Regions from separate parts of the Burkholderia arboris genome, predicted to be linked through region 2. Evidence: predicted binding sites of a transcription regulator. Region 2 holds the regulator's gene; each other region holds the start of a gene.
What was found. Region 2 encodes HrcA, which represses chaperone genes, less so after heat shock. Its sites were predicted from a motif close to TTAGCACTCNNNNNNNNNGAGTGCTAA; they were not measured.

Region 1 (10,610 bases), on a different replicon from region 2:
CCTGGCCGACGGCCACGCGCATGCGCTGCCGCACGCGGTGCTGCCGGCAGGGTTGCCGGACCCGGCGACGCTCGCGCGGCTCGCGTCCGAGTTCTTCGCGACGCCGCCCGGGCAGGCCACCGCGCCCGGGCTGTCGGCGGGCAGCGGTGCGGTCGGCGGCGTGCCGTCCGCGCTGCCCGCGGCCGCGCCGATCCTCGCGTCGGTCAGCAACCCGGTGCCGGGCGGCTCGCCGCTCGCGGGCCCGGGCGGGGCGGGTACCGGCGTGCCGGGGCTCGCGCTGCCGCAGGGCAAGGTGCCCGGCGCGAACCTCGCGCCGTCCGCGCCGACGCACGTGCTGTCGCTCGGCAACCGCGCCCCCGCGCTCGCGCCGCATGCGGCCGCGCAGAACGGGCTGCCCGACAACGCCGTGTCGATCGCGCCCGCGCTCGAACCGCGTGTCGGCGGCGCGGCGCTCGGCGTGCCGCCGGTGAATGCGGCCGCACCGGAAGGCGCGGCGAAGGCGTCGCCGTACTACTTCACCGACGGTTCGCTGCAGGGCTGGCAGGCGACGCCGCAGGACATCGTCGTGCCGTCGAACGGCCTCGCGTCGCCGGAAGCGTTCGGGTTGCCGGGCGATGATGCACTGCGCGACCTGCTCGCCGTGCATCGCGACGCGCCGGTGTCGCGCGCATCGGGCGGGGACGTGCCGCGCTACTTCATCGACGAGACGCACGCAGCCGAGCCGCAAGGTCAGTTGCATCGCGGTGCGCATCCGCCGTTCGACGTGAACGCGATCCGCCGCGACTTCCCGATCCTGCAGGAGCGTGTGAACGGCAAGCAGCTCGTCTGGTTCGACAACGCGGCGACGACGCACAAGCCGCAGGCCGTGATCGACCGCCTCGCGTATTTCTACGCACACGAGAACTCGAACATTCACCGCGCGGCACATGCGTTGGCCGGCCGCGCGACGGATGCGTACGAGCATGCACGGGAAACGGTGCAGCGCTTCATCGGCGCATCGTCGCCGGACGAGATCGTGTTCGTGCGCGGCACGACCGAGGCGATCAACCTGATCGCGAAGACGTGGGGCGCGCAGAACGTCGGCGAAGGCGACGAGATCGTCGTGTCGCATCTCGAGCATCACGCGAACATCGTGCCGTGGCAGCAACTCGCCGCGCAGAAGGGCGCGAAGCTGCGCGTGATTCCGGTCGACGATTCGGGGCAGGTGCTGCTCGACGAATACCGGAAGCTGCTGAACGACCGCACGAAGATCGTGTCCGTCACGCAGGTGTCGAATGCGCTCGGCACGGTCGTGCCGGTGAAGGAGATCGTCGATCTCGCGCATCGCGCGGGCGCGAAGGCGCTCGTCGACGGTGCGCAGTCGATCTCGCACATGCGCGTCGACGTGCAGGCGCTCGATGCGGATTTCTTCGTGTTCTCCGGGCACAAGATCTACGGGCCGACCGGGATCGGCGTGGTGTACGGCAAGCGCGCGATCCTCGACGACATGCCGCCTTGGCAGGGCGGCGGCAACATGATCGCGGACGTGACGTTCGAGCGCACGGTGTTCCAGCCGCCGCCGAACCGGTTCGAAGCCGGCACCGGCAATATCGCGGATGCGGTGGGGCTCGGCGCGGCGCTCGACTACGTGAGCCGTGTCGGCATCGAGAACATCGCGCGCTACGAGCACGACCTGCTTGCGTATGCGACGAGCGTGCTCGCGCCGGTACCGGGCGTACGGCTCGTCGGCACCGCGCGCGACAAGGCGAGCGTGCTGTCGTTCGTGCTGAAGGGCTATGAAACCGGGGAAGTCGGGCAGGCGCTGAACGAAGAGGGCATCGCGGTGCGCTCGGGGCATCACTGCGCGCAGCCGATCCTGCGGCGTTTCGGGCTCGAGGCCACGGTGCGGCCATCGCTTGCGTTCTACAACACGTGCGACGAGGTCGATGCGCTGGTACGTGTCGTGCGACGGCTGGCGACGCGACGCTAACGTTGTTGCCCGCTTGCGGCGGCCGTTGCCGGTCGCCGCAAGCGCTTTCCAGCTACCGGGTCAGAACCGCACGACCGGCTTCTTCTCGACGCTGAACCCGTCACGCAGCACGCACGCGGAATCGGCGAAGTAGCGGCGGGTTTCCGACAGCAGATCGGTGTTGCCGCGCCGGCAGAACACCACGCCCGATCCTTCCTCCGTCAGCAGTTCGTCGATCAGCGATTCGGGTTGCCCGATATCGGCGAGGTGGACGCTCTGCACGCCGTGCGCGAGCGCATCGAGCGCTTCCCGCACGCACGGCGCCGCACCGGCTGCCGGGTGTTCGGCGAGCCATTGTTCGAGTTCCGTGATGCCGTACAGCCCGGCGAGTTCGCCGAGTTCATGCAGCAAGGCGGTGTCGACCATCATCACCAGCGTGACCGCACCCGTGCGTTGCGCGAACAGGCTGCCGACGCGTTCCGGGCGCAGCAGGTGGTCGTGACCCGCGTCGTCCGGTGCGACCGGCATCACGACGGGCACCAGTCCGTGTTCCAGAAACGCGGTCAGCGCGGCGCCGTCGAACCGTGCGACTGCGCTCGTGTCGGTACGGTCGGGTTCCGCGCTGGCGACCAGCAGGCCACCGTCGTGACCGTCGATGCCGATTGCCTTTGCACCGTGACTGCCGATCAGGCGTACCAGTTCGTGATTGACGCTGGCCATCGCGGCGTGCGCGGTGTGAACCGATTGCGTTTCGGACGCGGCCGGTATGCCCTGGACGATGACCGGACGAACGCCGGTGAGCGCGAGCAGCGCGACATCTTGCGCGAAGGCCACGCGGGTGCGCGCCTCGTTCGCGGCGCCGCCGTCGACGATGACGACGGTCTGCCCGTGCAGGGCATGCATGAACGGCAGCGAGCGGGCCAGGCCGGCGACGCGCCGTGACGTAAGGGTGGGACTTTCAGGGTCGGGGAACATGGGAATCCAGAAGGATGAAGGGAGTGCCTGCCGCCGCACGGCGCGGCATCAGTGCGTGCGTTGCATCAGCAGGTGAATCTCGTCGGGCCTTTGCGCATCGCGCGACGCTTGCCGAAACGGACGTTCGCTGAAACACCGTGCCGCGTCCGCGAGCAGTTCGAGGTGCGCGCGGTCGTCCGCTTGCGGCAGGACCAGCACGATGAATTCGCGCACGGGCTTGCGGTCCGGCGCGTTGAACGCGAACGGGTACAGCGCGCGAACGAACAGCGCGACGGCCGAGCCGAGCCCGTCGACCCGTGCATGCGGAATCGCGACGCCCTGGCCGAGGCCGGTCGAGCCGAGTTGTTCGCGCTTGATGAGTTCGGTCCTGATCCGTTCGGCGGACACCCCGCTGCTGCGCTCGATGTATCGCGCGACGAGGTCGAACAACTGGATTGCGCTTTCCACCGGCACGTCGAGCAGGATGTGCTCCGGCGGACAGGCGTCGGCCAGCCGGGTCGCGAGCGGCGTGCCGCCGTGTCGGTGGGGAGGGTCGGGTTGGCCGCCGACGGCGGCCTGCTGCGTTTGCATGCGGATCTCTCCGTGTCGGGATGACAAGGAAATCCTAGACAAAACCGCGTAAAGACGGTGTCAGAGACGTGGGGGCCGGGTATTAAAATGTCGTATCGATCGTCGATGGAACCGGGCCCGACACCGATATCGTCAGGTACCTGACAGCACGAACGGCAGTGTCGTCAGCAGAAAGACCGAAATGCCGACCACCGGCGCGCCGAACGCGATCGCCGCGAACGCCACGGCGGCGCTGGTCAGCACGAGCGTTCTCGACACGCGGCGGTGCCGGTCGTGTGCGATCGTCCTGTCTTCGCGGATGGCATCCGTCCGCGTGCCGTGTACGTGTTTCCAGAACGTCAAGCCCAGCATGATTGCTCCTGTATGAAAGACGCCCGAGGTACGGCGCGGGATGCGCCGTGCGTGTCAGCTGCGTTTGAGCTTGAGCACGCGTGAAATCTGCGCGGCCGTGAAGCCGCTGTTGCGCACGTAAGGCGCGCAGTCGAGCGGCGCCGTGAGCGATTCGTTGACGACGTACTGGCCGACGAAGCGGTAGGCGTCCGTTGCCGTTTTGATGAACACCGGAATCGCATCGCGCTGCGCGGCGAGCGTTCTGCCGGCCGAGCGAGCGGACGCGCTGCCGTCGCAGAGGATTACGTCGGGTGCATGCGGGTTGAGGTCCGCGCGCAGGCAGGCGGCCACCACCTTGCCGTTCTTCGTCGGCAGGAATCCCTGCTTGCTGCCGCCGCAGGCGGTGTGAATGAATTCGCGTGTGTACTGTTTGTCGATCTCGAACATGACCGGTCTCCGGTAACGGAAATTTTCCTGGATGAAATCAGGCATGCAAAGTAAATGGGTCGGATCGGCGGATCGATGATGCGTCGTCGCACGGGATGTGCTGCGCACACACGCTCGAGCGCACGCGTCACGATGCGCGGTTATCGCATCGACGTCGTGTTCGGGCTTGCACGGGAATGACTACGGCGCGCACCGTCCGCCAGGCGGCAGGACGGAGGCTCGGGAAAGCGAGACGCAGGCGTCCTGCCTGTCAGGCAGAGAAGCAACTCGGAGGGCGAGGACTTCGGATGCGCATGTCGCGTCTCGGTGGTGGATGGCGAACCCATTCTAGTGAACGTATTCGCGCGCGCAAGTAAAAAGGTCGTAAATGTGCTTGGTCGCCCGTTACGCGCATGGCCACAGAGGTGCGCAGGTGCGGTGCGGTGCGCGGCCGAACGCGCCATTCGCGCCACCGCTGCCCCACGGCCATTCGCCGCCGTCGACGATGGCGTGCATGGATGACGTGACGATGAGCGGCGAGGGTTCGACGGGGAGGGGGCGCAGCGGATCAGCGTCCGGCCAGCATCCGTCCGCCCACCCCGATCAGCAGCAGGCCGGCCGCCGTATCGAGCACTGCCTTGCGCCGGACCAGCAACCCACGCACCGAAGGATGCGACGCGAGCAGCGCCATCGCGCAATACCACGCGGCCGAGATCGAGATCGACAGGACGACGACCGTGAGATCGAGCCACGCCGGCGCACGGGCCGGCACCATCAGCGCGAAGATACTGCCGTAGAACGCGACGGATTTCGGGTTCGTCATGCTGACGGCGTAGCCCTTTTTCGCCGCCTTCCAGTCGGACGCAGCTGCCGGCGCGGAATCGGGCAACGGCTTGCGCGCCGTCACGATCATTTTCAGGCCGAGCCAGATCAGATAGGCGGCGCCGGCGAGCCGCAGCGCGGTGTGGACCCATGCGACGTGCGTCACGAGCAGGCTCAACCCGGCGATCGCGATCGCGGCCCAGGTGCCGGACGCGGCGGCGAGGCCGAGCCCCGTCATCACGCCCGCGCGGCGCGACACGACGGCGGTCGACGTGACGATCACGAAGTTCGGGCCCGGGCTGGCGACGCTCAGCAGCAGGACGCCGGCGAGCGGAAGCAAGGTGTTGAGGGTGGTCGACATGGCGTGAGCGGCGGCGCGGGCGGACGGACTTTCATCTTACCCGAGCGCGGTAACGGCCACGCATACGGTCGATCCCAAGAAAAAACGCGCGACGACTTCCGTCGCCACGCGTTTCATGTTCCAGCAGGACCGCACGCACGCCGGCGAACCGGCGCGCACCGTCCATCATCAGAAATCGAACCCCGGCCCGCCCGCACCCGGGCCGCCGGGCCCGGCAACCGGCGCCGCATCCTTCGGCGCTTCGAACACGGTCGCGTCGGTCGTCAGCAGCAGCCCCGCGACCGACGCCGCGTTCTGCAGTGCCGTGCGCGTCACCTTGGTCGGATCGAGCACGCCCGATTCGACGAGGTCGCCGTACTCGCCCGTCTGCGCGTTGTAGCCGAAGTTGCCCGCGCCTTCCGCGACCTTCGCGACGACGACGCTCGCTTCCTCGCCCGCATTCGTGACGATCTGGCGCAGCGGTTCCTCCAGCGCGCGCAGCACGATCTTGATGCCGGCGTCCTGATCGGCGTTCACACCTTTCAGTTCGCGGATGGCCTGCCGCACGCGGATCAGCGCGACGCCGCCGCCCGGCACGATGCCTTCCTCGACGGCCGCGCGCGTCGCGTGCAGCGCGTCGTCGACGCGATCCTTCTTCTCCTTCACTTCGATCTCGGTCGCACCGCCGACCTTGATCACCGCGACGCCGCCCGCGAGTTTCGCGACGCGTTCCTGCAGCTTTTCACGATCGTAATCCGATGTCGCTTCGTCGATCTGCACGCGGATCTGCTTCACGCGCGCTTCGATGTTCTTCGCATCGCCGGCGCCGTCGATCACGGTCGTGTTTTCCTTGCCGACCTCGATGCGCTTCGCCTGGCCAAGTTCGGCGAGCGTCGCCTTCTCGAGCGTCAGGCCCGTTTCCTCGGCGATCACCTGCCCGCCGGTGAGGATCGCGATGTCTTCGAGCAACGCCTTGCGGCGATCGCCGAAGCCCGGCGCCTTGACCGCGACGGTCTTCAGGATCCCGCGGATGTTGTTCACGACGAGCGTCGCGAGCGCTTCGCCTTCGACGTCTTCGGCGATGATCAGCAGCGGGCGGCCCGACTTCGCGACCTGTTCGAGCACCGGCAGCAGGTCGCGGATGTTCGAGATCTTCTTGTCGTGCAGCAGGATGTACGGGCTTTCGATCTCGGCGATCTGCTTGTCGGGATTGTTGATGAAGTACGGCGACAGGTAGCCGCGATCGAATTGCAGCCCCTCGACGACGTCGAGCTCGTCGGCGAGCGACTTGCCGTCCTCGACGGTGATCACGCCTTCCTTGCCGACGCGGTCGATCGCTTCGGCGATACGCTGGCCGATCGATTCCTCGCCGTTCGCGGAGATCGTGGCGACCTGCGCGATCTCCTTGCTCGTGGTGGTCGGCTTGCTGATCTTCTTCAGCTCGTCGACGGCCGCGGCAACGGCCTTGTCGATGCCGCGCTTCAGGTCGAGCGGGTTGAGCCCGGCCGCCACGTATTTCTGGCCTTCGCGGACGATTGCCTGTGCGAGTACGGTGGCCGTCGTCGTGCCGTCGCCGGCGGCGTCGCTGGTGCGCGACGCGACTTCCTTCACGAGCTGCGCGCCGATGTTCTGCAGTTTGTCCGCGAGTTCGATTTCCTTCGCGACCGACACGCCGTCCTTCGTGACGATGGGTGCGCCGAAGCTGCGTTCGAGCACGACGTTACGGCCTTTCGGCCCGAGCGTGACCTTCACCGCGTTCGCGAGGATGTTCACGCCTTCGGTCAGCTTCGACCGTGCGATGTCGCTGAAAATGATTTCCTTGGCTGCCATGATTGCGCTCCGTTATTGATTGACGACCGCGACGATGTCTTCCTCGCGCAGCACGAGAAACTCGTGGCCGTCCACTTTGACGGCCTGGCCTGCGTATTTGCCGAACAGCACGCGCTCGCCGACCTGCAGGTCGGGCACGATGCGCTGGCCGTCCGCATCCTTGCGGCCCGGGCCGACGGCGATCACTTCACCCTGGTCGGGCTTTTCGGCGGCGCTGTCGGGGATCACGATGCCCGATGCGGTGGTGGTTTCCTGGTCGAGTCGCTTCACGATCACGCGGTCGTGCAAGGGGCGTAGGCTCATCTTTTCGTCCTGTGCTGATCTGTCGAATTTGGCTGGCACTCTTTAACAGAGAGTGCTGACGAGTATAAAAATGCGCGGCGGCGCGATCCAATAACGGATTTGCACAAGCATTCGCGCCGTCGTGCAAAGCACCGGGAACCGGCTATTGCGACACGGCCTGCTGCGCGACCGGCGAGCAGACCGGGTGAATCGTCTCGCCGGCCAGCACGCGCTTCACGAACGGAATCGAATCGGCGAGCGATGCGTTGACGGTGCCGTTGTGCTCGCGGCCCGCATACAGGTGCGCCTCGACGGTCGTACCGGCCGCGCACGCATCCTTCGCGAGCGCGAGTTCGAGCGGCGCCAGCCCGTCGTCCGCGCCCGCGCCGATGAAAACGGGCGTGGAGATCTTCAGCGTCGGGGACGTCAGGTAGTCGTCCCACCATGCCTGCAGCCGTGCATCGCCGCCCGGTTTCACGGTGTTCGCGTGCGTGAGGTGTGCGAGTGCCGCGTCATCCTCGAGCGATGCGAGGCAGCCGATGCGCGCCTGTTCGAGGATCGGCAGCGCGCGCTCGGTCAGTACTTCATCGGCGCGCAGCGACGGGTCGATCTGCTGCGCGGACAGCACCGAATAGAACTGGTACGCGAGCGTCGGATCGACCCGCTCGGGATCGCGCCGGTATGCGGTGTCGAACTTCGGCAGCGACGCGAGCGTGGCGCGCGATGCGTTGTAGATCGTCCCGGTCGCGACGGTCGCGCGGATCGCGAGTTCGGGCGCATAGACGGGCGCGTAGCCAGCCGCTGCGAACACGGCCGAACCGCCTTGCGACTGGCCGACGAGCACGACATCGTTCGCGAGGCCCGGCACGCCGCCGAGCACCGCGCGCACGCTGTCGAGCAGCGTGTAGCTGTTCGAACGGTTGTTGAGCTGCGGATTCGGGCCGGGCGTGCCGAGCCCCTGGTAGTCGGTCGCGACCACCGCGAATCCTTGCTGAAGCCACGCATTCAGGTAGCGCACGTCGCGATACGAGCGGCCGAACCACGACGGCGCGCAGATGTCGGCCATCCCGAACGTGCCGTGCGCCCACGCGACAATCGGCCAGCCGCCGGCCGGCGGCGTGCCGCGCGGCACGAACAGCGCGCCCGACACGGCAATCGGCGTATGGCCGCCGACGCCGTCGGTCGATGCATACAGGATGCGCAGTTGCCGGGCGGCGCTCGCGAGCCCGAGCGCCGCGGGCAGCGGTTCGGAACGCAGCAGCGCGCCGGGCGTGGCCGGAATGTCGCGATCCCATGTGTAGAACGCGGACACGCGGCCGTCGCCTTGCAACGGATCGGGCACGGGAACATGGCCGGGAGACGCTGCGAGTGAAACGACGGAAGGCAAGGCGAGCGCCGATACGAGCAGCGTGCGTGCGGCGAGGCCGCGCAGGGGAAGAAGCGTCATGGTCGGATGAAGGTCGGTGAGATCGGATGCACCGTGCAGGGCCGGCGCGGGTCGACCACGATGCAAGTTTTGAACCAGCGGGCTCGTTGCGCATACTGCGCGCGGTATCACGGGCGCGCGATCCATACCGGGACGAGCGCGCACGCGTGTCGGCTGCGCGTCGAGCAGCAATCCCGGCCGCCACGTTGTTGCTCTTGCAACAGACACATGCACACAGACTGCACGGCGCGAGTCGCGCATCGCGTGCCCGCGCCGCACCGGCCGGTTTGCGGCGAGCGTTTGCCCGGCTGGCACGATTGCTGCTGATCCGGTGCCGTGCGTTGCGGTGTCGCGACGCAAGCTCATCCGTCCACCGATCAAGGAACCCGTCCTCATGTCCGTCACCCAAGCCATCGACAGCGGCGAACTCGTGGCATTCGTCGAGCGCGCCACGCGCGAATTCACGCAGGCCGCGCGCGTGCTGAAGGAAACGCGCACGCTATCCGCAACCAACACGTTCCAGGCGTTCCAGCGCGTGCCCGGCACGGAGCTCGTCGTTGCGCTGTCGGCGCCGAGCCCGTGGGCCGCGTCGCAGGAGATCCAGCCCGTCGTCGTGACGCTCGACGGCGACGTGCTGCATGGCGACGCGCGCGCGGGCGGCAACGGCCCGCGCTACGCGGGCGTGTTCCGCGAGGCGCCGGAAGTCGACGTCGTGATTCACGTGCATGGCCCGTACCTCGGCGCGTGGGCGAGCGCGCATCGTCCGCTGCCGATCCGCTATGCACCGGCCGCCCGCTACACGCGGGCCCGCGAGATTCCGGTCTATGTCGACCGCCGCCCCGGCGAGCCGCGCTTCATCGTCGACACGATCCGGCGCGATCCCGACGTGCCGGCGATCATCGAGGCGAACGGCGGCGCGACGTTCTGGGGCAAGTCGATCCTCGACGTGTCGAAGTACATCCTGATCCTCGAGGAAGCCGCGTATTTCCAGGCGCTCGCGGAACCGCTCGGCGGCTCGCTCGACTTCGGGCCGGGTGCGCTCGAACAGCAATGGAAGATGACCGGCCTCGCATGATGCCGTGCGGCGGCCGGCGCAATCCGGCCGCCGTCATACCGATAGCTCGATGAATTGGTTCGTGGCCGGCGCGCGTCTTGCTATCGTCGAACCTTCCCCGTTCAACACGCCGGTCGTGCCATGGCCATCTTCAGCTTGCCGGACCCGACTTCGCACGCGATCACGATCCGCGCGAAGGCACTGACGTTCGACGATCCCAAATCGCGGGTGCTGCTCGAACGCATCCAGCTCGTCGCGCCGAGCGATGCGACGGTGCTCGTCACTGGAGAAAGCGGCACCGGCAAGGAGCTGATTGCGCGTCTCGTGCATTCGCTGAGCGAGCGCCATGACGGCCCGTTCGTCGCGGTCAACTGCGGCGCGTTCTCCGAGACGCTGATCGAGAGCGAGCTGTTCGGGCACGAGCGCGGCGCGTTTACCGGTGCGATCAACAGCCAGCCCGGCTGGTTCGAATCCGCGAATCGCGGCACGCTTTTTCTCGATGAAGTGGGCGACCTGCCGCTGTCCGCGCAGGTCAAGCTGCTGCGCGTGCTGCAGGAGCGCGAAGTGACGCCGGTCGGCTCGCGCAAGACCGTGAAGATCGACGTGC
Region 2 (10,610 bases):
TCGCGGACCTTCGCGATGTCGCCGGACGTGTCGCTGACGGCCGCTTCCAGGCTGTCCAGCACCGGCAGCAGGTGTTCCGCGAAGCTCTCGATCGCGAACTTGTGCGCCTTCGACACGTCGTCCTGCGCGCGGCGGCGGACGTTCTCGGTCTCGGCCTTCGCCCGCAGGTAGCTCTCCTGCAGCTCGGCGACCTTGGCTTGAGCCTCCGCGAGCGCCGCGTCGGCTGCTTCGGCGGCGGGAGCGGCGCCTTGCGCCGCCTGCTTCTCGCTGCCGATGTCTTCGGCCGATTGGGTAGCCGGGTTCTCTTGCGTGTTTTCCATGTCGCTGAAAGTCGATTAGAGGTTGAAGCCAAATCGGCAACCGCCGGACCGTATACCCGGCGGAACCGCACATTGTTGGTGCAAATAAGGGCGAAAACTGCGATTTCAAGAGGGTTATTCGCCGGCATTCGCCAATGCCGCGAAACAACCGCGCCGCCCGGCGGGGCGTGGCCCGCACAGTCCACCAGATCGGGCGAAACCGGCTGTAACAACGCTTACCTGGCAAGTACTAGCTTGGCACAGGCCCGCTGCACTACACTCCAGTCAAGCGTCGGAAAAGCGTGTTTACCCCTAGCTGACCGCCGCCTGACATCCACCTGGCGCCGTTTTCACCCTTGAGCCCGAGGGGAGTACCGTGAAACTGACCTTTGCGATATCGGTGGTCGCGCTGGTACTCATTGCCGGCACCACCACCATCTGCCTGTCCGGAGCCGTTACCGACCGCACGACCGAATACGGCAGCGCGCGGGCGACATTCGACCAGATGTTCAGCGCCCACCCGAAAATCTGTCGATGATGCGCCGGTCGCGCTTCGTCGGCCGGCCGTGCAGTTCGGCCGCCGGCTCGCGATACGTGCGGCGCCGCTCCAGTTCGGCGAGCCGCGCGGCCCGCCCTGCTTCCGTTTCCGCGTAAAGCGCCTGCGCGACGCTCGCAGGCCCGCGCACGTCGCACACGCCCAGCACGGCAATGTGCCAGACGATGCCGTCGATCGCAATCTCGACCTCGTCGCCCACCCGCACGTCCTTCGCCGGCTTGACCGCCGCGCCGCCGATCTTCACGTGCCCCTTGTCGACCGCATCGGTCGCGAGCGAGCGCGTCTTGAAGAAGCGGGCCGCCCATAGCCATTTGTCGATGCGCAGCTTTGCGCCGGGATCCGTGGAAATCTGGTAGTTCATGTCAGCCTCCGCCGGGCCGCCCCAAGGAGGCTGACCGTCCCCTCGGGGGGCAGCGAGCAAAGTGAGCGTGGGGGTCGTTTCATCTCAGTTCACCGTTTCGGGCTGCGCGGCCTTGACCGGCCAGCCCTGCAGATTCTCGGCGACGATCTCGCCGACCGCGCCGATCCACGCGGGCGCGCCGTTCAGGCACGGAATGCGGTGGAACGTCTTGCCGCCGCCGGCGAGGAACGCGTCGCGCACTTCCATGCCGATCTCCTCGATCGTCTCCAGGCAATCGGCCGTGAAACCAGGACAGAACACGTCGGCCCGCCGCACGCCGGCCTCGCCGAACTCGCGCAGCGTCGGCGCGGTGTACGGCTGCAGCCATTCGGCCTTGCCGAAGCGCGACTGGAACGTCACGCGGCATTCGGTCGTCGACAGCCCGAGCGCGGCCATCAGCAACGCGCCCGTCTGCTGGCACTGGTCGTGATACGGGTCGCCGAGGTCGAGCGTGCGCTTCGGCACGCCGTGGAAACTCAGCACGAGCTTGTCGCCGGCCGCGAAATCGGGGCGGCCGTGCTGCGCCCAGTACTGGCGCACCTGCTCGGCCAGCGCATGGATATAGGCCGGATGGTCGGCGTAATGCCGTACCGTGCGCACTTCCGGCTGGTTGCGCATGCGCGCGAGCGCGTCGAAGGCGGCATCGAAGGCGGTGGCCGTGGTCGACGCCGAGTATTGCGGATACATCGGCATCAGCAGCACGCGCTCGACGCCCGCGCGCTTGAACTGCGCGAGTGCGTGCGAAATGCTGGGGCTGCCGTAGCGCATCGCGTAGTCGACCGTCACGTGATAGCCGTTCGACGTGAGCAGGTGCCGCACGCTGTCGGTCTGGCGCTCGGTGTACACGCGCAGCGGCGAGCCCTCGGGCATCCAGACGGCCGCGTATTTCTTCGCGGACGCGCGGCCGCGCAGCGGCAGGATCAGCGTGCGCAGCAGCACCTGCCAGACGGCCTGCGGAATCTCGACGACGCGCGGATCCGACAGGAATTCGGCGAGGTAGCGCCGCACCGCACGCGGCGTGGGCGCGTCGGGCGTGCCGAGATTGATCAGCAGCACACCGATGCGATGGGCAGCCGCGATGCTCGAAGGCGGCTCAAGATCGAAACGCATGGGCAAGAACGTGCTCGGGGCACGGGACCGGACGGCTCTCAATTATAGCGGGCCGCCCCGTGCCGTTCGGCCGACTGTCGGCGCGGGCGGCATTGCGACACGATGACGGGGCGGGATCAGGCTGCCGATTGCAGCCTATTGCTGGCTCAGCGTGAGCGACAGCAGGCGCGCGGTGATGTCGACGATCGGGATCACGCGGTTGTACGCCATGCGGGTCGGGCCGATCACGCCGAGCGTGCCGACGATCTGCCCGTTCACCTCGTAAGGCGCGGTGACGACGCTCATTTCCTCGATCGGCACGAGCGTCGATTCGCCGCCGATGAAGATCTGCACGCCCTGGGCGTGGCTCGACACGTCGAGCAGTTGCAGGAGGCCCGTCTTTTGGTCGAACACGTCGAACAGCTTGCGCAGCCGCGCCATGTCGGACGACAGATCCGCCACTTCGAGCAGGTTGCGCTCGCCGGAAATCAGCACGGTGTCCTCGGTGTCGGGCACCTCGGTACTGGCCGTCACGGCCGCGTGCATCAGCGTGGTCATGTCGCCGCGCAGCTGGTCGATCTCGTCGCGCAGGCGGCGGCGCACCTCGTCGAACGACAGGCCGGCGAAATGCGCGTTGATGTAATTGGACGCCTCGGTCAGCTGCGACGGCGAATAGTCGCGCGGCGTCGCGAGCATCCGGTTCTGCACGTCGCCCTCGGGCGTGACGATGATCAGCAGGATGCGCTTGTCGGACAGGCGCATGAACTCGATCTGCTTGAACACGTGGCTGCGGCGCGGCGTCAGCACGACGCCCGCGAACTGCGACAGGTTCGACAGCACGCTCGCGGCGGCCGCGACCACCCGCTGCTGCGGCTCGCCGGCCTGCAGCGTGTTCTGCACCTGCCGCGCGACGGCTTCGGCGTCGATCGGCGCCTCGACCGTCAGCATCGTGTCGACGAACAGCCGGTAGCCGCGCGGCGTCGGCACGCGGCCGGCCGACGTGTGCGGGCTCGACACGAGGCCGAGCTCCTCCAGGTCGGACATCACGTTGCGGATCGTCGCCGGGCTCAGCTCGAGCCCGGAATAACGGGACAACGTGCGCGATCCGACTGGCTGACCGTCGGCGATATACCGTTCGATCAGGGTTTTCAGGAGGGTTCGTGCGCGAGGATCTAGCATGGTGGAAAATTTTAGCGCAACCGCGCGACCGCGGCGAGTGGCGTCTCCCTCCGTTGCGCGGGCCGGCCCGATCCGGCCCCTTCGGCGCACAGCCGGTTCTTTTCGTCAACGAGCTATGGTGTAATGCCGGCATGAAAACCGGTAATCAGTTCAATACTGTCGCGCTCGTCGGCCGGAGCAACACGCCCGTCATCGCCGAGCCGCTCGCCACGCTGGCTGCCAGCATCGCGAAGCTCGGCTTCGAGGTCGTGTTCGAAGGCGATACCGCGCGCGAAATCGGCATCACCGGCTACCCGGCGCTCACCCCGGCCGAAATCGGGGCGCGAGCGGATGTGGCGGTGGTGCTCGGCGGCGACGGCACGATGCTCGGCATCGGCCGCCAGCTTGCGCCGTACCGGACACCGCTGATCGGGATCAACCACGGGCGGCTCGGCTTCATCACGGACATCGCCGCGGCCGACATGCACGCGCTCGTTCCCGTGATGCTGGCCGGCAAGTTCGAGCGCGAGGAGCGCGCGCTGCTCGAGGCGCGGATCATGCGCGACGGCGAACCGATCTACCACGCAATCGCGTTCAACGACGTCGTCGTGAACCGCAGCGGCTTCTCCGGGATGGTCGAGCTGCGCGCGTCGGTCGACGGCCGGTACATGTACAACCAGCGTTCGGACGGCCTGATCGTCGCGACGCCGACCGGCTCGACCGCCTACGCGCTGTCGTCGGCCGGCCCGATTCTTCACCCGCAGCTGGCGGGCATCGTGCTCGTGCCGATCGCGCCGCATGCGCTGTCGAACCGGCCGATCGTGCTGCCCGACGATTCGAAAATCGCGATCCAGATCGTCGGCGGGCGCGACGTCAACGTGAACTTCGACATGCAGTCGTTCACGTCGCTCGAACTGAACGACACGATCGAGGTGCGCCGCTCGAAGCACACGGTGCCGTTCCTGCACCCGGTCGGCTACAGCTACTACACGACGCTGCGCAAGAAGCTGCACTGGAACGAACACGCCTCGAACGAAGACGACAAGGCGTCCTGACGCCGCTCCGCCCTACATCATGCTCCGCCACCTCTCGATCCGCGACTTCGTCATCGTGGCCGCGCTCGATCTCGAATTCGACAGCGGCTTTTCCGTCTTTTCCGGCGAAACCGGCGCCGGGAAATCGATCCTGATCGACGCCCTTGCCCTCGCGCTCGGCGAACGTTCCGACGCGAGCGTCGTGCGTACCGGCTGCGGCCGCGCCGACATCACGGCCGAATTCACGCCGCACGACCGCGTCGCGCGCTGGCTCGACGAACACGCGTTCGACGCCGAGGACACCGTGATGCTGCGCCGCGTGATCGACGCGAATGGCCGTTCGCGCGCGTTCATCAACGGCACCAGCGCGACGCTCGCACAGCTGCGCGAACTCGGCGAGATGCTCGTCGACATCCACGGCCAGCACGCGCACCAGTTGCTGATGCGGCCCGACGCGCAGCGCGAACTGTTCGACACGCACGCGGGGCTCGTCGCCGATGCGGCGAACGTCGCACGCGCATGGCGCGTGTGGCGCGACGCGACGCAGGCGATCGACGCCGCGAAAGCGCACGAGCGCGAGTTGCAGCTCGAACGCGAAAAGCTCGCGTGGCAGCTCGCCGAGCTTGACAAGCTCTCGCCGCAGCCCGGCGAATGGGACGAAGTCAGCAACGAACACAAGCGGTTGTCGCATTCGGCGAACCTGATCGAAGGCGTGCGCGGCGCGCTCAACGCGCTGTCCGAATCCGACGACGCGATGCTCCCGCAACTCGGCGCGATCGTGTCGAAGCTGCGCAGCCTGGCCGACTACGACACCTCGCTCAGCGATGCGCTCGCGTCGCTCGAACCGGCCGAGATCCAGTTGCAGGAAGCCGTCTATTCGCTGTCGCACTATGCGCAGCGCGCCGATCTCGATCCCGAGCGGCTCGCGCAGGTCGAAACGCGGCTCGATGCGTTGCACTCGACCGCCCGCAAGTTCCGGCTGCCGCCCGACACGCTGCACGAGGAACATGCGGCGCGCCGCGCGCAGCTCGTCGCGCTCGACGCAGCCGCCGATCTCGGCGCGCTCGAAGCGACGCAGGCCAAGGCGCGCGAAGCCTATCTCGCCGACGCCCGGCACCTGTCCAAGGCGCGCGCGCAGGCCGCGAAGGCGCTCGGTACGGCCGTCACGACCGGCATGCAGGAATTGTCGATGGCGGGCGGCAGTTTCGAAGTCGCACTCGTGCCGCTTGCCGACGGCGGCCCGCACGGGCTCGAGCAGGTCGAATTCCGCGTCGCCGGGCATCCGGGCGTGCCGCTGCGGCCGCTCGCGAAGGTCGCGTCGGGCGGCGAGCTCGCGCGGATCAGCCTCGCGCTCGCGGTCATCGCGAGCGCGGCAAGCCCGACGCCGACGCTGATCTTCGACGAAGTCGATACGGGGATCGGCGGCGGCGTCGCCGAAGTGGTCGGCCGCCTGCTGCACCAGCTCGGGCGCGACCGCCAGGTGCTGTGCGTGACGCACCTGCCGCAGGTCGCCGCGCGCGGCGACCATCACTTCCAGGTCGCGAAGGGCGCCGACGATCGCGGCGGCACGGTGTCGACGGTCGTCGCACTCGACCGCGCCAACCGGATCGAGGAAGTCGCGCGGATGCTCGGCGGGCTCGAGATCACCGCCACCACCCGCAAGCACGCGAAGGAAATGCTGGCGGCCTGACGCGGCCGCCTGCTCCGTTCAAGCCGAACGGGTTCGCACATTGGCGATTCAGGGCGGTGCGCGGGTCGATACCGCGCACTGCCCTGCTTTCGTTCAAACGCCCGTTTCAACCGCGCCGAACACGCGCTCCCACAGCGCCGTCACCGCAGCCCGCTCGTCGGCCACCATCGCCGGATCGACACGCGCCTTCTCCATCCCGTCGAGCCGCAGCTTGTGCTGCAGCTTCCGGTACTTGCGGTACGCCGCGCCGACGCGCTCGGCCTCGTCCTCGCCCATCAGCCCGAAGCGGGCGACCTCGCGCAGCAGCGCGATGTTGCCGGTATTGCGGATCAGCTCGGCGTCGCTCGACGCATGCAGCAGCACCCAGTACTGGACGATGAACTCGATGTCGACCATCCCGCCGCGATCGTGCTTCAGGTCGAACAGCTCGGTCTGGTTCGGGTGGCCGGCAAACACCTTGCCGCGCATGTCGACGATCTCCTTCGCGAGCACGCCGCCGTCGCGCGGCGTCGTCAGCACCTGCTGGCGGATCGCCTCGAAGTCCGCGCCGATCTGCGCATCGCCCGCGCTGTAGCGGGCACGCGTCAGCGCCTGGTGCTCCCACACCCACGCGGTGTTCGCGGCGTCGCCCTCGCGCAGCTGATAGCGGCGGAACGCATCGAGATCGGTGACGAGCAGCCCGGCCTCGCCGTTCGGCCGCAACCGCAGGTCGATGTCGAACAGCGCCCCCGCACCGGTCGCGGTCGTGAGCCACGTGATGAGGCGCCGCGTGAAGGTCGTGTAGACGTCCGCCGAGCGCTCGTCGGGGTCGTCGTACAGGAAGATCAGGTCGAGATCCGACGCGTAGCCGAGCTCCTTGCCGCCCAGCTTGCCGTACGCGATCACCGCGAACTTCGGCACGTCGCGATGGCGCTTCGCGAGCTGCGACCAGACGACTTCGATCGTCACGTCGAGCACCGCGTCGGCCAGCTCCGACAGCCGGTCGCTCACATGCTCGACCGACAGTTGCCCGGCCAGATCGATCAGCAGGATCCGGAACACCTCCGCGTGCTGCGCGTGGCGCAGCAAGTCCATCTGCTGCTCGGGGCCGTCCGCCGCCGCGAGGCGTGCGCGCAGCGCGTCCTTGAACGCGGGCCAGTCGAACGGGCTCGCGATCGCCTCGTCGTCGAGCAGCTCGTCGAGCAGTTGCGGGTGGCGGATCAGGTAGCCGCCGCCCCAGCGCGTCGCGCCGAGCACCGACAGCACGCGGTCGAGCGCGGCCGGGTATTCGGTCAGCAGCGCGAGATAGACGCCGCGCCGGCTGACCGTCTCGAGCAGGTCGAACAGGCGCACGATCGTGTCGTCGCGGCGTGCGGCGTCGATCTTCGGGGCGGCGTCGAGCGCCCGCTGCGCGACGCTGTCGAAGCGCTGCCGGCTCTTTTCCGGCAGCCCGGTGTAGCGCGACGATTGCCAGATCGCGCGCAGCCGCGCGAGCACGGTGGCCGGATCGGTGAAACCGAGGCCGTCGAGGCGCGCGACCAGCGCGTCGTCCTCGCCGTCGTCGGCCAGCGCGCCGCTCCAGATCCACGCGGCGGCCGTGTCGTCGCCGGCCGCGCAAGGCCCGCCGCTCACCTTGTCGGCAAAGATCTGGTGGAACTGCGCCTCGACGAAGGTCCGGTGGCCGTCCAGCACCGTCATCAGCGCCGCATAGTCGGCAAAGCCGAGCGATGCGGCCAGCGCCGCGCGTTCATCGGGCTCGACCGGCATCGCGTGCGTCTGCGCGTCGTTGCGGTACTGCAGCCGGTGCTCGAGCGTGCGCAGGAAGTTGTAAGCATCGGACAGGCGCGCGCGCACGTCCTCGCCGATCAGCCCGCGCGCCTGCGCATGGCGCAGCACCGCGAGCGTCGGCCGCACGCGGAATTCGGCATCCTGGCCGCCGCGGATCAGCTGGAACACCTGCGCGCTGAACTCGATCTCGCGGATCCCGCCGCGCCCGAGCTTGATGTCGTCGGCCTTGTCGGGCCGCATCGACGCGCGGCGCGCGGCTTCGTGACGGATCTGCTGGTGCAGCGAACGGATCGCGCCGATCACGCCGAAATCGAGATAGCGGCGGTACACGAACGGCTTGACGATGGATTCGAGCTGCGACTCCAGCCGCCGGGCCGCGTCGCTGTCGCCTTCCGACACGAGCCGCCCCTTGATCCAGGCATAGCGCTCCCACTCGCGCCCCTGCACGTAGAAATATTCCTCGAGCATCCCGAGGCTGCAGACGAGCGGCCCCGAATCGCCGTTCGGGCGCAGCCGCATGTCGACGCGAAACACGTAGCCGTCGGCCGTGACCTCGGACAGCACGCCTATCAGGCGCCGGCCGAGCCGCGTGAAGTATTCCTGCGTGGACAGCGGCGAACGCGCGCCGCCGGTCGTTTCGCCGTCGTCCTCGTAGACGAAGATCAGGTCGATGTCCGACGACACGTTCAGCTCACGGCCGCCGAGCTTGCCCATTCCGACCACGCCGAGCACGACGCGCTGGCCGTCGGCGCCGCGCGGCTCGCCGTACAGCGCCTCGAGCTCGGTCGACAGCAGCGCGAGCGAACGCTGCACGGCCACTTCGGCGAGATCGGTCATCGCGCCCGTCACTTCGGCGACGTCCGCCAGCCCGCGCAGGTCGCGCTCCGCGACCGCGCCGAACGCCTCCGCGCGCAGTTGCCGCAGCGCGCGCTTCAGTTGCTCCTCGGTCGGCGCGGCCGTGCCGGCCGGCGTCGCGAGCAATTCGGTGAGGCGCGCGTCGAGCTGCGCGCGGCCGAGCGGCGCGGCCGCCCATGCGGCGACCTGGTCGGCCAGCGCGGGCCGCGCGGCAGCCGCGCGGGCGAGGTATCGGGAATAGGACGTGCTGATCAGGGCGGAAGCGTCGGTCATCGAGAAGCGGGCCTGGCGGAAAGGCCGGCCGGCAGCGGCCCGGCGCGTACGCGCCCCGCTGCCGGCCGGTCTCGTGAACTCGGCGCGGCAGCGGCGGACGCACGTGCGTCCGCCGCGAAACCGCGCGCCGGAAAGCCCGTGCCGTGCTGCCGCAACGGCCGCCGGCACGAACCCGTGTGATACATTTCAACGTCAGTCTGCAAAACTACCATATCGCCGCCCGTCCGCCGCATGTCCGACCGTCAGGAATCCGCCGTAGCTGCGCCCGAAGCGGGACCTCCGAAGCACGATCATCCGGTCCTGCGTCGCGTGTTCAAGGTGACGCTGGCAGTCGGGATCGGCACCTACTTCGTTGCGTCCGGCGCGTTCCTCGGGCTGCGCTATGTGCTGCTGCCCCGCATCGACGAATTCCGTCCGCGCATCGAGCGCCTCGTGTCCGACAAGCTCCACGCGCAGCTTTCGATCGGCAAGCTTTCCCCGAACTGGTCCGGCATGCAGCCGGGCGTCGAACTCACGAACCTGACGATCCGCGGCCGTGACGGCAAGATCGCGCTGTCGGTACCGCATGCGACCGCCGCGCTGTCGTGGATGTCGCTGCTGCGACTGTCGCCCGCGCTGTCGAGCCTGATCGTCGACCAGCCCGACCTCGTCGTCGCGCGCGCGGCCGACGGTTCGCTGAGCGTCGCGGGCATCGGCGTCGCGACCACCCACGGCGGCAACGACACGTTCGGCACCTGGCTGCTGAAGCAGGAAGCGATCGTGCTGCGCGGCGGCACGCTGCGCTGGCGCGACGCGCAGCACGACGCGCCGGAGCTCGTGCTGTCGGGCATCCGGATCGCGGTGCTCAACGACGGCCGCGTACACCGGGCCGCGCTGCAGGCGCCCGCGAACGGCACACTGCTGCTCGGCCCGCTCGATTTCCGCGCGCGCTTCACGCACAAGGCGCTCGCGCCGGTCGGCAAGCCGTCCAACTGGACCGGCGACGCGTACCTGTCGACCGGCCCCGTCGATCTGCAGACGCTCGCCCGTTACCTCGACATCCCGCTCACGATCCATGCCGGCCGGATCGACAACGCGATCTGGGCGACCTTCCGCGACGGCCGGCTGCGCTCGGCGGGCGGCGACCTGCAGGGCGCCGACGTCACGCTGCGCGTGCGGCCGACGCAGCCGCGGCTCGACGTGCCGGTGGTCGGATTCGGCTGGGACATGGCGATGGACACGGGGCACGACTACACGCTGCACCTGTCGCGCTTCCACGCGGAACTCGGCCAGCCGCCGCTCGACGACGGCACGCCGCTCGCCCGCTCGCTCGCGCTGTCGACGCTGACGGCCCGCTACCGCGTGCCGACGGCGACCCAGGGGCAACTGATCAGCGTCGTCGGCGATCGCGTCGATCTCGGCATCCTCAGCGAATTCATTCGCGGCCTGCCGCTGCCTGCACGCCTGCGCAACGAACTGATCAAGATCGATCCGCGCGGGATGATGTCGA
Region 3 (10,610 bases), 1.1 Mb from region 2:
CTACGGGCTGTCGACGAAGGGCTGGATCGCGATCCCGCTCGGCATCGCGTATGGCGTCGCGTACTACGGGCTGTTCCGCTTCTTCATCCGCAAGTTCAACATGGCGACGCCGGGCCGCGAGCCGGCATCGGCCGATGCGGCTGCCGAATCGTACGCATCGGGCGGCTTCGTCGCACCGGCTGCGGGCGCCGCTGCGACGGCCGCCGCACCGCGCGCGCAGCGCTACATCGCCGCACTCGGCGGCGCGGGCAACCTGTCGGTCGTCGACGCCTGCACGACGCGCCTGCGCCTGACCGTCGTCGATCCGGAGAAGGTCTCGGAGCCGGAACTGAAGTCGATCGGTGCGCGCGGCGTGCTCAAGCGCGGCGGCAACAGCGTGCAGGTGATCATCGGGCCGGAGGCCGACATCATCGCCGACGAAATGCGTGCCGCGATCGGCAGCGGCGCGACGGGTGCCGCGTCGACCGCGACGGCGGCTGCTGCGCAGCCCGTCACGGGCGCGGCCGCCGGCCCGCTCGATCCGGAGCCGGCGCGCTGGCTCGCGGTGTTCGGCGGCGCGACCAACGTCGCATCGCTCGATGCAGTGGCGACCACGCGCCTGCGCGTTGTCGTGCGCGATCCGTCGGCGGTCGATCGCGATCGCCTCGGTGCGCTCGACGTCGCCTGGGTGTCGCTCGACACGTTCCACATCGTCTGCGGCAACGCGGCCGCACGCTATGCCGAACAGCTTGGCGCGCGCCTGCCGCCGTCGGGCGGCGGCGCCGCCGTGCAACCGGCATGATGCGATGAAGCCGGCCGGATCCGCGTGGCGGATTCGGCCAGGCGGTAAAACGAAAACGGCTTGCGATGCGTCGCAAGCCGTTTTTCTTTGGGGCGGGCGAGGGGGCGATGCGTTCGCCCGCATCGCGCATCGCGCGAGCGTTCAGCCGGTCACGGATTCGTCAGCGTGAAGGTCGGCTTCCGGTAACCGACACCGGCCCGGTCGAGCTTCGGCAGCTCGCGTTGCGTGAGCAGTGTCGCGAAGCCGGCCCAGTCGCGCTGCAGCGCAGCCGTGTCGACGTGATGCGTGTCGCCGCGCTTGAAGCGCACGCCGGCCGCATACGGCAGCTCCCAGTCGGCGCGGTGCCACGCGCGCTCGGCGAGCGCGAGCAGCCGCGGATAGGCCATGTATTCGAGGAAGGTGTCGTTGCGCATCACCTCGCCCCACGCTTGCCCCTGCATGCCTTCGATGCGCGGCGCGGGCCCCGTGCCGGTCACTTCGAACGGGTTGCCGTCGCGGTCGCCCATCACTTCGGCGTTCTGCGGCAGGTTCTCCGGCGCGAGCGAGAACACCTTGTACTCGTCCGTCGCGTGCGAGCCCCAGTAGTAGCCGCGCTCGCGCGGGTTCAGCGTGTACGGGAAGTCGAAGTACAGGTAGTCGGGCAGCGCGAGCACCGTCAGGTAGCCCTTGCCGCTCAGGTCGCGTGCGCTGTCCGACGCCCCCCAGAAGATCGTGTCCCACAGCGACACCATCACGTGGCGCGTGCTGAAGTCCTGCGGCCCGTTCGCATGCTTGATGCCGTCCTGCCACGCGGCCATCGTGTCGATCCCGTTCGCGTTGACGGCCGCGCTCACCTGTTTCGCGAAACGCGTCGGCAGCTCGTCGATCGACTTGATCTCGCCGCGCTGGAGCAGCGTCGTACACGCGGGCGAACGCGCCCACGGCTTGTCCTGCGCGGCGAGATCGATGCGCCCCTTGTTCGGGTCGGTGCCGTTCAGCGGCTGGAAGCCCGCGCCGAGGAAGATGTTCTTCGCTTCGTCGCCGCCGTAGTGCCACGTCTGCAGCGGCGCCTGCGCGTCCGCGTGCATCGCCGCGATCTCGCGGATCACCTTCGACGCGAAATTGAGCGCGCCCGGCACGCACGGGTTCAGGTCGCTGCGCCGGTCGTAGAACTGCACCGTCGTCAGGTTCGTCGTGTCCTGCGGATCGAGCAGCCGGTATGCGTTCGCTTCCTGCTCGCGGCCGGCCGCATGCAGCCGCCGGTAGCGCGCTTCCATCGTCACGACGGCCGCGCGCGCATGCGCGGGCATGTCGATCTCGGGGATGATCTGCACGAAGTGCGCGGCCGCGTAGCGCACGAGCGACACGTAGTCGTCGCGCGTCAGGTAGCCGCCGCCCGAACGGTTGTCGGGGCCCGAGCCGAGCTGTGGCAGCAGGCAGCGCGTCTCGCTCGGGTCGTGGCAGCGGCGCCCGCCGATCTCGGTCAGCTCGGGCAGGCCGGGAATCTCGATGCGCCAGCCTTCGTCGTCGGACAGGTGCAGGTGCAGGCGGTTGAGCTTGTACGCGCTCATCTGGTCGATCAGGCGGCGCAGCGTCGCCGGGTGCTTGAAGTTGCGCGCGAGATCGACGTGCATCCCGCGATGGGTAAAGCGCGGCGCATCCTCGACGAGCATCGCCGGGATCGGGCCGCCGCCGGCCGGCGCGAGCGAGTAGAGCGTCTGCACGCCGTAGTAGAGGCCCGCGCGATCGTAGCCTTCGATCAGCACGCCGCGCGGCCCGATCGCGAGGCGGTAGCCGCCCGGCGTCGCGATGTCGGCCGGCAGCCGGCGCGGCGCGACGGCGCCGCGAACCGGTATGCGTGCGCCGTCGAGCCCGAGAGTCGTCGCGCGTTCGCGCAGCGCCGCGACCTGCGCGTCCGGCAGGTCCGGCAGCGCGAGCTCGACGCCGCGCAGGTCGAGCGTGCCGGGCAGCGGCTGTTCGCGCTTCACGCTCGGCAGCGCGCGGCTCGCATCCGGCCGCGCGGCCACGGGCGGCGCATTGCCGGTCGAGTTGTTCTGCGCGTCGGCCGGCAGCGATTCGACGTAGCGCAGCTCGTTGTCGGTGTCGTTGTAGCGGAGCACGGCAGGCGGTGCGCCGTCGACGACGACATACGGGCGCGGAATCACGTCGCTGTAGCGCAGCAGCCAGTATTCGGCGACGAACGGCAGCTCGAGGCGCTCGCCGGGTGCGAGCCGCACCGAGCCCGGCTGCGGCGTCAGTTCGTACAGGTCGCCGGTGAGCCGCCGCAGCGCGAAGCCCGGACGGTCGATCCGCAGCAGCCGGCGGATGCTGTGCAGGTAGAGCTTCCAGCCACCGTCGGCGATCGCCTGGTGGCCGCGGTTCTGCAGGATCAGGCGGCCCGTCGCGCAGGCCGCGCCGTCGGCGCCGAGATCGGCGCACGGCACGCCGGCCGTGCCCGCGTGGTTGTTGTCGACGGCGACGCGCAACGCGAGGCCGTTCGACAGCGCCGCCGCGAGGCTGGCGGCTTGCGCGGTGGCCAGCGCGGTGCCGGCGGTCGCGCCGGAGGCGGCCGGCGCCGGTTGGGCCGCATTCGCGGCTGGCGACAGCACCGCGATCAGCAGACTTGCAAGAAGGGATGGCAAGGTACGCTTCATTCGAACTCCTGAAAAAAAGGGGGCCTGGCGGCGTCGTGGGGCGACGTCGCGGCGTTCGGGTCTTTCAATGGAGCTGCGGGAGATACCGGCACGCGGGGCGATGCGACTGCACCGCGCGCCATCTGCACGCGGAGGCGTGCGTTACGGAACGGGAGGCGGGCACGCGTGCCGATCGGATCGGCGCGGTGATGTGCGCATGATCATCGGTGCCGCGCCGCAATTGCCGCGGCGGCAAGCCGACCGCAGTCGGCCCGGTTCGGCCGGCCGCGCACGAGCGCGAGCGCGACGGCGGACACCGCCGTACGCGGACGTCGACATGGCGCGCCGGCGCGCGCCACACACGGGATTCGCATGTCTCCCCCACCCAGAAGGAATCGGCCTGTCAGCGGCCGTGTCCAAAGATCTTATGAAACCTTTTATTGGTATTCAAGTGGTATCAATCTGGCGCTAAATTGGCATCGGCTCCCGGCACCTGTCCGGCGGGGCCGGACGAAAAAAAACCTCGCGCGAGGCGAGGTTCGTTCCGGACGGCGGCCGCGCGATCGGCCGCGCGCGCCGGGCGTCAGTCGCGGCGTGCGCGCACGGGCGCCTCCTGCGCCTTCTGCCGCGCTTCGAGCCACATCGCGTTGACGATGCCGAACGACAGCGCGACGCCGATACCGAGAATCCAGCTGAAATACCACATGGTCCGACTCCTTGCGAAACGGTGGGCGAGGGAGCGTGCGCCCCGGCCCGGTTCAATGCATCAATACATCGAGTGCTTGTTCTCTTCGAGCGTCTGGTGCGTGACCTTGCCGCGCATCACGCGATACACCCAGCTCGTGTAGATCAGGATGAGCGGCAGGAACACGATCACCGCGAACAGCATCACCTGCAGCGTCATGTGGCTCGACGTCGAATCCCACACGGTCAGGCTGCTGCGCGGGTCGAGCGACGACGGCATGATGAACGGGAACATCGAGAAGCCCGCGGTCAGGATCACGCCGACGATCATCAGGCCCGTACAGAAGAACGCCGTCTTCTCCTGCTTCGAGCCGGCGAGCAGCAGCGCGAGCACGCCGCCTGCGATCCCGACGACAGGCGCCGCGATCATCCACGGGAATTCGCTGTAGTTCGCGAGCCACAGGCCCGAGCCGGCGGCGACGTCCTTGAGCAGCGGGTTCGCGACGGTGTCGGTCGGTGCGGCGTGGGTGATGTGGAAGCCGCCGATATAAGACGCCACCAGCACGCCGGCCAGCACGAACAGCACGACCGCGAGGAACGACGCCGCGCGCAGTGCGATCGAGGCGCGGCGCGCGATCACGCCGTCGGTCTTCATCTTGATGAACGCGGCGCCGTGCGCGACGAGCATCGTGAGGCTGACGAGCCCGCACAGCAGCGCGAACGGGTTCAGCAGCGCCCAGAAGCTGCCGTAGTAGGTCACGCGCAGGTCGCTGTCGAACTTGAACGGCACGCCCTGCAGCAGGTTGCCGAACGCGACGCCGAACACGAGCGCCGGCACGAAGCCGCCGATGAACAGGCCCCAGTCCCAGCCCGCGCGCCAGCGCGGGTCCGGCCGCTTGCTGCGGTAGTCGAAGCCCACGGGCCGGAAGAACAGCGCGAACAGCACGAGCAGCATCGCGAAGTAGAAGCCGGAGAACGACGCCGCGTAGACGAGCGGCCAGGCGGCGAACATCGCGCCGCCGGCCGTGATCAGCCACACCTGGTTGCCTTCCCACGTTGCGCCGACGGTGTTGACGATGATGCGGCGCTCTTCGTCGGTCTTGCCGAGGAACGGCAGCAGCGCGGTCGCGCCCATGTCGAAGCCGTCGGTGACGGCGAAGCCGATCAGCAGCACGCCGACGAGCAGCCACCAGATCAGCTTGAGAGTTGCATAGTCCATAGCGATTCCTTGTTCCGTTTCAGGTGCGTGCTCACGCCGGGGCGTGCTCGCTGGCGGCTGCGATTTCGTGGTGATAGCGGCCGGTATGCAGCGACGACGGGCCGAGGCGCGCGTACTTGAACATCAGCTTGATCTCGATGACGAACAGCGCCGTATAGAACAGGATGAAGCCCGCGAGGCTCAGGTACAGGTCGCTCGGCTGCAGGCTCGACGCGGACAGGTGCGTCGGCAGCACGCCGGCGATCGTCCACGGCTGGCGGCCGAGCTCGGCGACGATCCAGCCGAATTCGATCGCGATCCACGGCAGCGGGATCGCCCACACCGCATAGCGCAGGAACCAGCGGCGGTTGTCCTGCAGCAGTTCGCGGCGCGCGCAGAACCAGAACGCGGCGATGAACGTCGCGACGAACAGGAAGCCGAGGGCCACCATGATCCGGAACGAGAAGAACACGGGCGCGACCGGCGGGATCGTCTTCTTCGCGGCGGCCTTGATCTGCTCGGGCGTCGCATCGACCACGTTCGGCGTGAACTGCTTGAGCATCAGCCCGTAGCCGAGATACTGCTTGTGCTGGTCGAACAGCGCGCGGGTCGCGTCGCTCGTGTCGCCCTGCTTGATCTTCTGCAGCGCGCCGTACGCGACCATCCCGCTCTGGATGTGCTCCTCGCTGTGCTTCGCGAGCTCGCGCAGGCCGATCACCGGTTCGTCGATCGAGCGCGTCGCGATCAGGCCGAGCGCGTACGGGATCTTGATCGCGTAGTCGGTGCGCTGTGCTTCCTGGTTCGGAATGCCGATCAGCGTGAACGATGCTGGCGCCGGCTGCGTTTCCCATTCGGATTCGATCGCGGCGAGCTTCATCTTCTGCACTTCGCCGGTCGTATAGCCCGATTCGTCGCCGAGCACGATCACGCACAGCGTCGCTGCGAGGCCGAAGCCGGCCGCGACCGCGAACGAGCGCAGCGCGAAGTCGACGTCGCGCTTCTTCAGCAGGTACCACGACGACACGCCGAGCACGAACATCGCCGCCGACACGTAGCCGGCCGACACCGTGTGCACGAACTTCACCTGCGCGACCGGGTTGAACAGCACGTCGAACAGGCTCGTCATCTCCATGCGCATCGTCTGGTAGTTGAACTCGGCGCCGACCGGGTTGTTCATCCAGCCGTTCGCGACGAGGATCCACAGCGCGGACAGGTTCGAGCCCAGCGCGACGAGGAACGTGACCATCAGGTGCTTGACCTTCGACAGGCGGTTCCAGCCGAAGAAGAACAGGCCGACGAATGTCGATTCGAGGAAGAACGCCATCAGGCCTTCGACCGCGAGCGGCACGCCGAAGATGTCGCCGACATAGTGCGAGTAGTACGACCAGTTCGTACCGAACTGGAATTCGAGCGTGATGCCGGTGGTCACGCCCATCGCGAAGTTGATGCCGAACAGCTTGCCCCAGAACTGGGTCATGTCCTTGTAGACCTGTTTGCCGGTCATCACGTAGACGGCTTCCATGATGACGAGCAGCCAGGACAGGCCGAGCGTCAACGGCACAAACAGGAAATGGTAGAGCGCCGTGATGCCGAACTGCAGACGTGACAGATCGACGACTTCGCTACTTATCATGGTGGTCTCCCTCGGTGGATGCAGGCGCCGGCACCGAGAGCAGCTTCTCGGCGACGGCGGCAGGCGGAAGCGACATGTGCTCGGCCTGCGGATGATTGAAGAATGCGTATTTGAGCGACATCAGGAGGATCAGCTTGACGATCAGCACCAGGGTGATGTCGCGGGCGAGGGTCGGTCCGTGTGCCCACGCGGCGATGCGCGCGCGCCAGCCGATCGTGCGGGCCGGCCGCGGGGGAGACGGCGGCGCAGGCTCTTTATTGATCGAGATCAAGGCGATTATCCTGAATCGATTTAGGTCGGATTTGGGGCGACTTTACGTCGGATTTATGACGGCCGTGAAGCTGTTTTAATCCTTTTGCGCCGGACATGCCAATTTTAAAAGGACGGCTTTCCGATGCCGAGTGCTGCGCTGCGGCAGACCGTCGCGAAACGCGGGGCAAAAGTTGAGGCAGATCAAGGTTATGCGGAAGGGGCCCGGAAACGGCCTGATACCCGACGAATCAGGTCAAATTAATCGGCAGTGAAACGGACGAAGAAACGGACGAAGAAACGGACGAAGAAACGGACGAAGAAACGGGCGGAGAAATGCGCGCTGAAGCGCACGCAGAAGCGTGTGCAAGCACGCGAAAAAGACGGGCGAAAAAAAACCGCTGCCGGTCGGGCAGCGGTTTTCGATGAGGCGCTCTAAATCGCCGTGGATTTACGCGTATTCGGCGAGGGCAGTGCGCATCTTTTTCATTGCGCTCGCTTCGATCTGGCGGATACGTTCCGCGGACACGCCGAATTCGGCCGCGAGATCGTGCAGCGTCGAGCCGCCCGAGCCGTCGTCGTCGACGTGCAGCCAGCGTGCCTCGATGATGCGGCGGCTGCGGGCGTCGAGCGCCTCGAGTGCCTGCGCGATGCCGTCCGTCTGCAGCGAGTCGCGCTGACGCGCGGCGAGCACGGCGGTCGGCTCGTTGTGCGAGTCGGCCAGGTAGGCGATCGGCGCGTACGACTCCTCGCCGTCTTCCACCTGCCCTTCGAGCGCGATGTCGCCGCCCGACAGGCGCGTTTCCATCTCGGTCACGTCTTCGCGCTTGACGTTGAGTTCCTGCGCGAGGCCGTCGATTTCCTCGGGCGTCATCGCCTGCATGGACTTCTTGTGGCTGCGCAGGTTGAAGAACAGCTTGCGCTGCGCCTTCGTCGTCGCGACCTTCACCATGCGCCAGTTGCGCAGGATGTACTCGTGGATCTCGGCCTTGATCCAGTGGATCGCATACGACACGAGACGCACGTTCTGCGCCGGATCGAAGCGCTTCACGGCCTTCATCAGGCCGATGTTGCCTTCCTGGATCAGGTCGCCGTGCGGCAGGCCGTAGCCGAGATAGTTGCGCGCGATCGACACGACCAGACGCAGGTGCGACAGCACGAGGCGGCGCGCCGAGTCGAGGTTGTTGCCTTCGCGGAATTCGGTTGCGTACTGGCGTTCCTCTTCGGCGGTCAGCAGCGGGATGCGGTTGACGGCCTGGATATACGCGTCGATGTTGCCGAGCTGGCCGGGCAACATCGATTGGGCTGCGAGCGCCAGCGAGCCTGCCGATTCGGCCTTGGCCGGCGTCGGGCTCAGGGTATTCGGGAGGGTCAGGGCGTTGCTCACTAAAAAACTCCTTTGGAATCAGGGACAAACCCCCGGTCTCGAATGAGATTCCGTGGGCCATCTTAGCACTCCCGCAAGACGAGTGCTAATTCCTTAGAGCGGGCGGGGGCATCCGAGTTCCCGGTTTTTCTATCGATCAAGTGGAGTCGATAGTCTAATCTGCGACAGGAGGCGCGACGCGAAGTTCCGTAAGCCGTTGTTTCTGATGACAATCAGTAGACGATTTCGATTTTTGTCGTTTTGGAAGGAAGCCATTTCGCTTCGTGATGCCGATCCGAAAAGTCCTTTACCATAACATTCAGTTCGCTCGGGCCAAGCCGTTGCGGCAGGCTCCATTCAACCCAAAAAGTTGGAGTGTCAGATGAACAATAAGAAGAATCGCCGGCCCCGCAGCCGGCTTGCGCTGCATGCATTGTTGGCAGCGTCACTTCTGGGCGGATCGGGTGCGACGTTTGCGGATCGATGGGGGATCCAGGCGGGCGGCGGGTTTTCGGATCGTCGCGGGATCGACAAGGGCGATCTCGGCGTCGTGTGGGATCCGGGCTGGAACTGGTGGCAGGTCGGCGGCTGGCACTTCGCGTTTGTCGTCGAAGGGCACGTCGGGTACTGGCACACGGGCGGCAACGTCCACAGCAGCATCGGCGAATTCGGCGTGACGCCGATGTTCCGCTTCATCAGGAGCGCGGGGGAGATTCGCCCGTTCATCGAGGCCGGCGGTGGTGTGCGGCTTCTGACACACCCGACGATCTCGAACAATTTTTCGCTGTCGACCGCGTTCCAGTTCGCACCGACTGCGGGCGTCGGCGTGCAGTTCGGCCAACGGCAACAGTATCAGGTCGGCTACCGTTTTGAACATGTGTCTAACGCGGGTATCAAAGAGCCGAATCCTGGTATAAATTTCCACCAGTTCTACGTGCAGTACAACTTCTGATCCGTACGCCCGCGCACGGCGGGCGCGTTGCCGAGGAGTCAGGCGATGGCGAAGGTGATCGATGCGATCCGCGCGCTCGAGCGCGATCGGTTCCGGGCGATGGTGGACGGGGACGGCGAGGCGCTCGACGCGCTATTGTCGGACAAGGTGTTCTTCGTCCACACCAATGGCAAACGCGAAACCAAGCAGCAGTTCATCGACGCCATCGTCGCCGGCCGCCGCCGCTATCGCCAGATCGAAATCCAGTCTCAGGACGTGTTGCCCGTCGGCGACGAAACCTGCGTCGTCACGGGGCGCGCGTTGATCGAGATGGAAACGAACAACGGCGGTCTGGTCTTCCCGATTGCCTATACCTCCGTCCACACGCACGAGCAGGGCCGCTGGAGCCTGTTCGCGTGGCAGGCGACGCGGTGCGCGACCGAGACATGAGCGCGCATCGCGCTCCTTTTCATGTTCCCGAATCGAGCGGCCTTGTGGGCCGCTTTTTGCTGGCCCGTGCGGCGCGGATTGCGCGGCGCACGGGCGGTCACGCACCGCTCGCTGGCATGTCACCCTGAGTCGAAGCCCGGCGGTCACGCCGCCACGCGGCGGTCCGTGCAGTGCCAGGCCGAACGGTTGATCGCGCTGACGACCGCGTCGAGCGCGGCGCTCGCCGCATCGGCATGCAGGCCGACACCGTGCCGCAGCGGCGCATCGCCGACCCGGCAGCCGACCGATACCGCGATCCGGCCGTCCGTCGTGCGGGCGTGTTCGCACGACGCGACGTCGATCGCGGCGCCGGCGGCCGCTGCAAATGCCGCGGCGAAACGTCGCACCGCGTCCTCGGGCGTCGCATCGGCGGCGGGCGCCGCTGCCGCGATCTCGCGGTTCTGCCAGCGTGCGCTGCTGCCGTGCCGTGCGGCCGGGCCGTCGGTCTCGAAGAATTCGCGTGCGAACAGCGCGCAGATCGCGTCGCCCGTCACTTCCTCGCCCGATGCGTCGGCGAGCGTCTGCACTGCATGGCTGAATTCGATCTGCACGCGGCGCGTCGGCGTGAAGCCCATTCCGCGTTCGAGCAGGAACGTTGCGCCGCCCTTGCCGGACTGGCTGTTCACGCGGATCACCGCGTCGTAGCTGCGGCCGAGGTCGGCCGGGT

Region 1: a site for HrcA is predicted at 7,577-7,603, ahead of OHZ10_RS21320 (co-chaperone GroES). Genes of this name have one in related genera too.
Region 3: a site for HrcA is predicted at 8,607-8,633, ahead of rpoH (RNA polymerase sigma factor RpoH). Genes of this name have one in related genera too.

What each region holds. Positions count from the first base shown of each region.
Region 1 covers NZ_CP109822.1:881,457-892,066, forward strand. Annotated here, with positions in the region: gene OHZ10_RS21285 (family 2A encapsulin nanocompartment cargo protein cysteine desulfurase) at 1-1,969, shown strand, start outside; gene OHZ10_RS21290 (acetylglutamate kinase) at 2,030-2,923, opposite strand; gene OHZ10_RS21295 (PTS sugar transporter subunit IIA) at 2,972-3,493, opposite strand; gene OHZ10_RS21300 (hypothetical protein) at 3,626-3,844, opposite strand; gene OHZ10_RS21305 (DUF6697 family protein) at 3,899-4,270, opposite strand; gene OHZ10_RS21310 (LysE family translocator) at 4,818-5,432, opposite strand; gene groL (chaperonin GroEL) at 5,601-7,241, opposite strand; gene OHZ10_RS21320 (co-chaperone GroES) at 7,254-7,544, opposite strand; gene OHZ10_RS21325 (lipase family protein) at 7,687-8,970, opposite strand; gene OHZ10_RS21330 (class II aldolase/adducin family protein) at 9,344-10,024, shown strand; gene OHZ10_RS21335 (sigma-54 interaction domain-containing protein) at 10,145-10,610, shown strand, end outside.
Region 2 covers NZ_CP109821.1:741,425-752,034, reverse strand. Annotated here, with positions in the region: gene grpE (nucleotide exchange factor GrpE) at 1-320, opposite strand, end outside; gene OHZ10_RS03580 (hypothetical protein) at 676-837, shown strand; gene OHZ10_RS03575 (RNA-binding S4 domain-containing protein) at 809-1,216, opposite strand; gene hemH (ferrochelatase) at 1,301-2,365, opposite strand; gene hrcA (heat-inducible transcriptional repressor HrcA) at 2,501-3,523, opposite strand; gene OHZ10_RS03560 (NAD kinase) at 3,655-4,557, shown strand; gene recN (DNA repair protein RecN) at 4,577-6,226, shown strand; gene glnE (bifunctional [glutamate--ammonia ligase]-adenylyl-L-tyrosine phosphorylase/[glutamate--ammonia-ligase] adenylyltransferase) at 6,320-9,121, opposite strand; gene OHZ10_RS03545 (YhdP family protein) at 9,353-10,610, shown strand, end outside.
Region 3 covers NZ_CP109821.1:3,253,666-3,264,275, reverse strand. Annotated here, with positions in the region: gene nagE (N-acetylglucosamine-specific PTS transporter subunit IIBC) at 1-781, shown strand, start outside; gene OHZ10_RS15325 (family 20 glycosylhydrolase) at 931-3,414, opposite strand; gene cydX (cytochrome bd-I oxidase subunit CydX) at 3,977-4,099, opposite strand; gene cydB (cytochrome d ubiquinol oxidase subunit II) at 4,160-5,296, opposite strand; gene OHZ10_RS15310 (cytochrome ubiquinol oxidase subunit I) at 5,328-6,908, opposite strand; gene cydP (cytochrome oxidase putative small subunit CydP) at 6,898-7,179, opposite strand; gene rpoH (RNA polymerase sigma factor RpoH) at 7,609-8,544, opposite strand; gene OHZ10_RS15295 (acyloxyacyl hydrolase) at 8,906-9,475, shown strand; gene OHZ10_RS15290 (nuclear transport factor 2 family protein) at 9,521-9,904, shown strand; gene leuA (2-isopropylmalate synthase) at 10,048-10,610, opposite strand, start outside.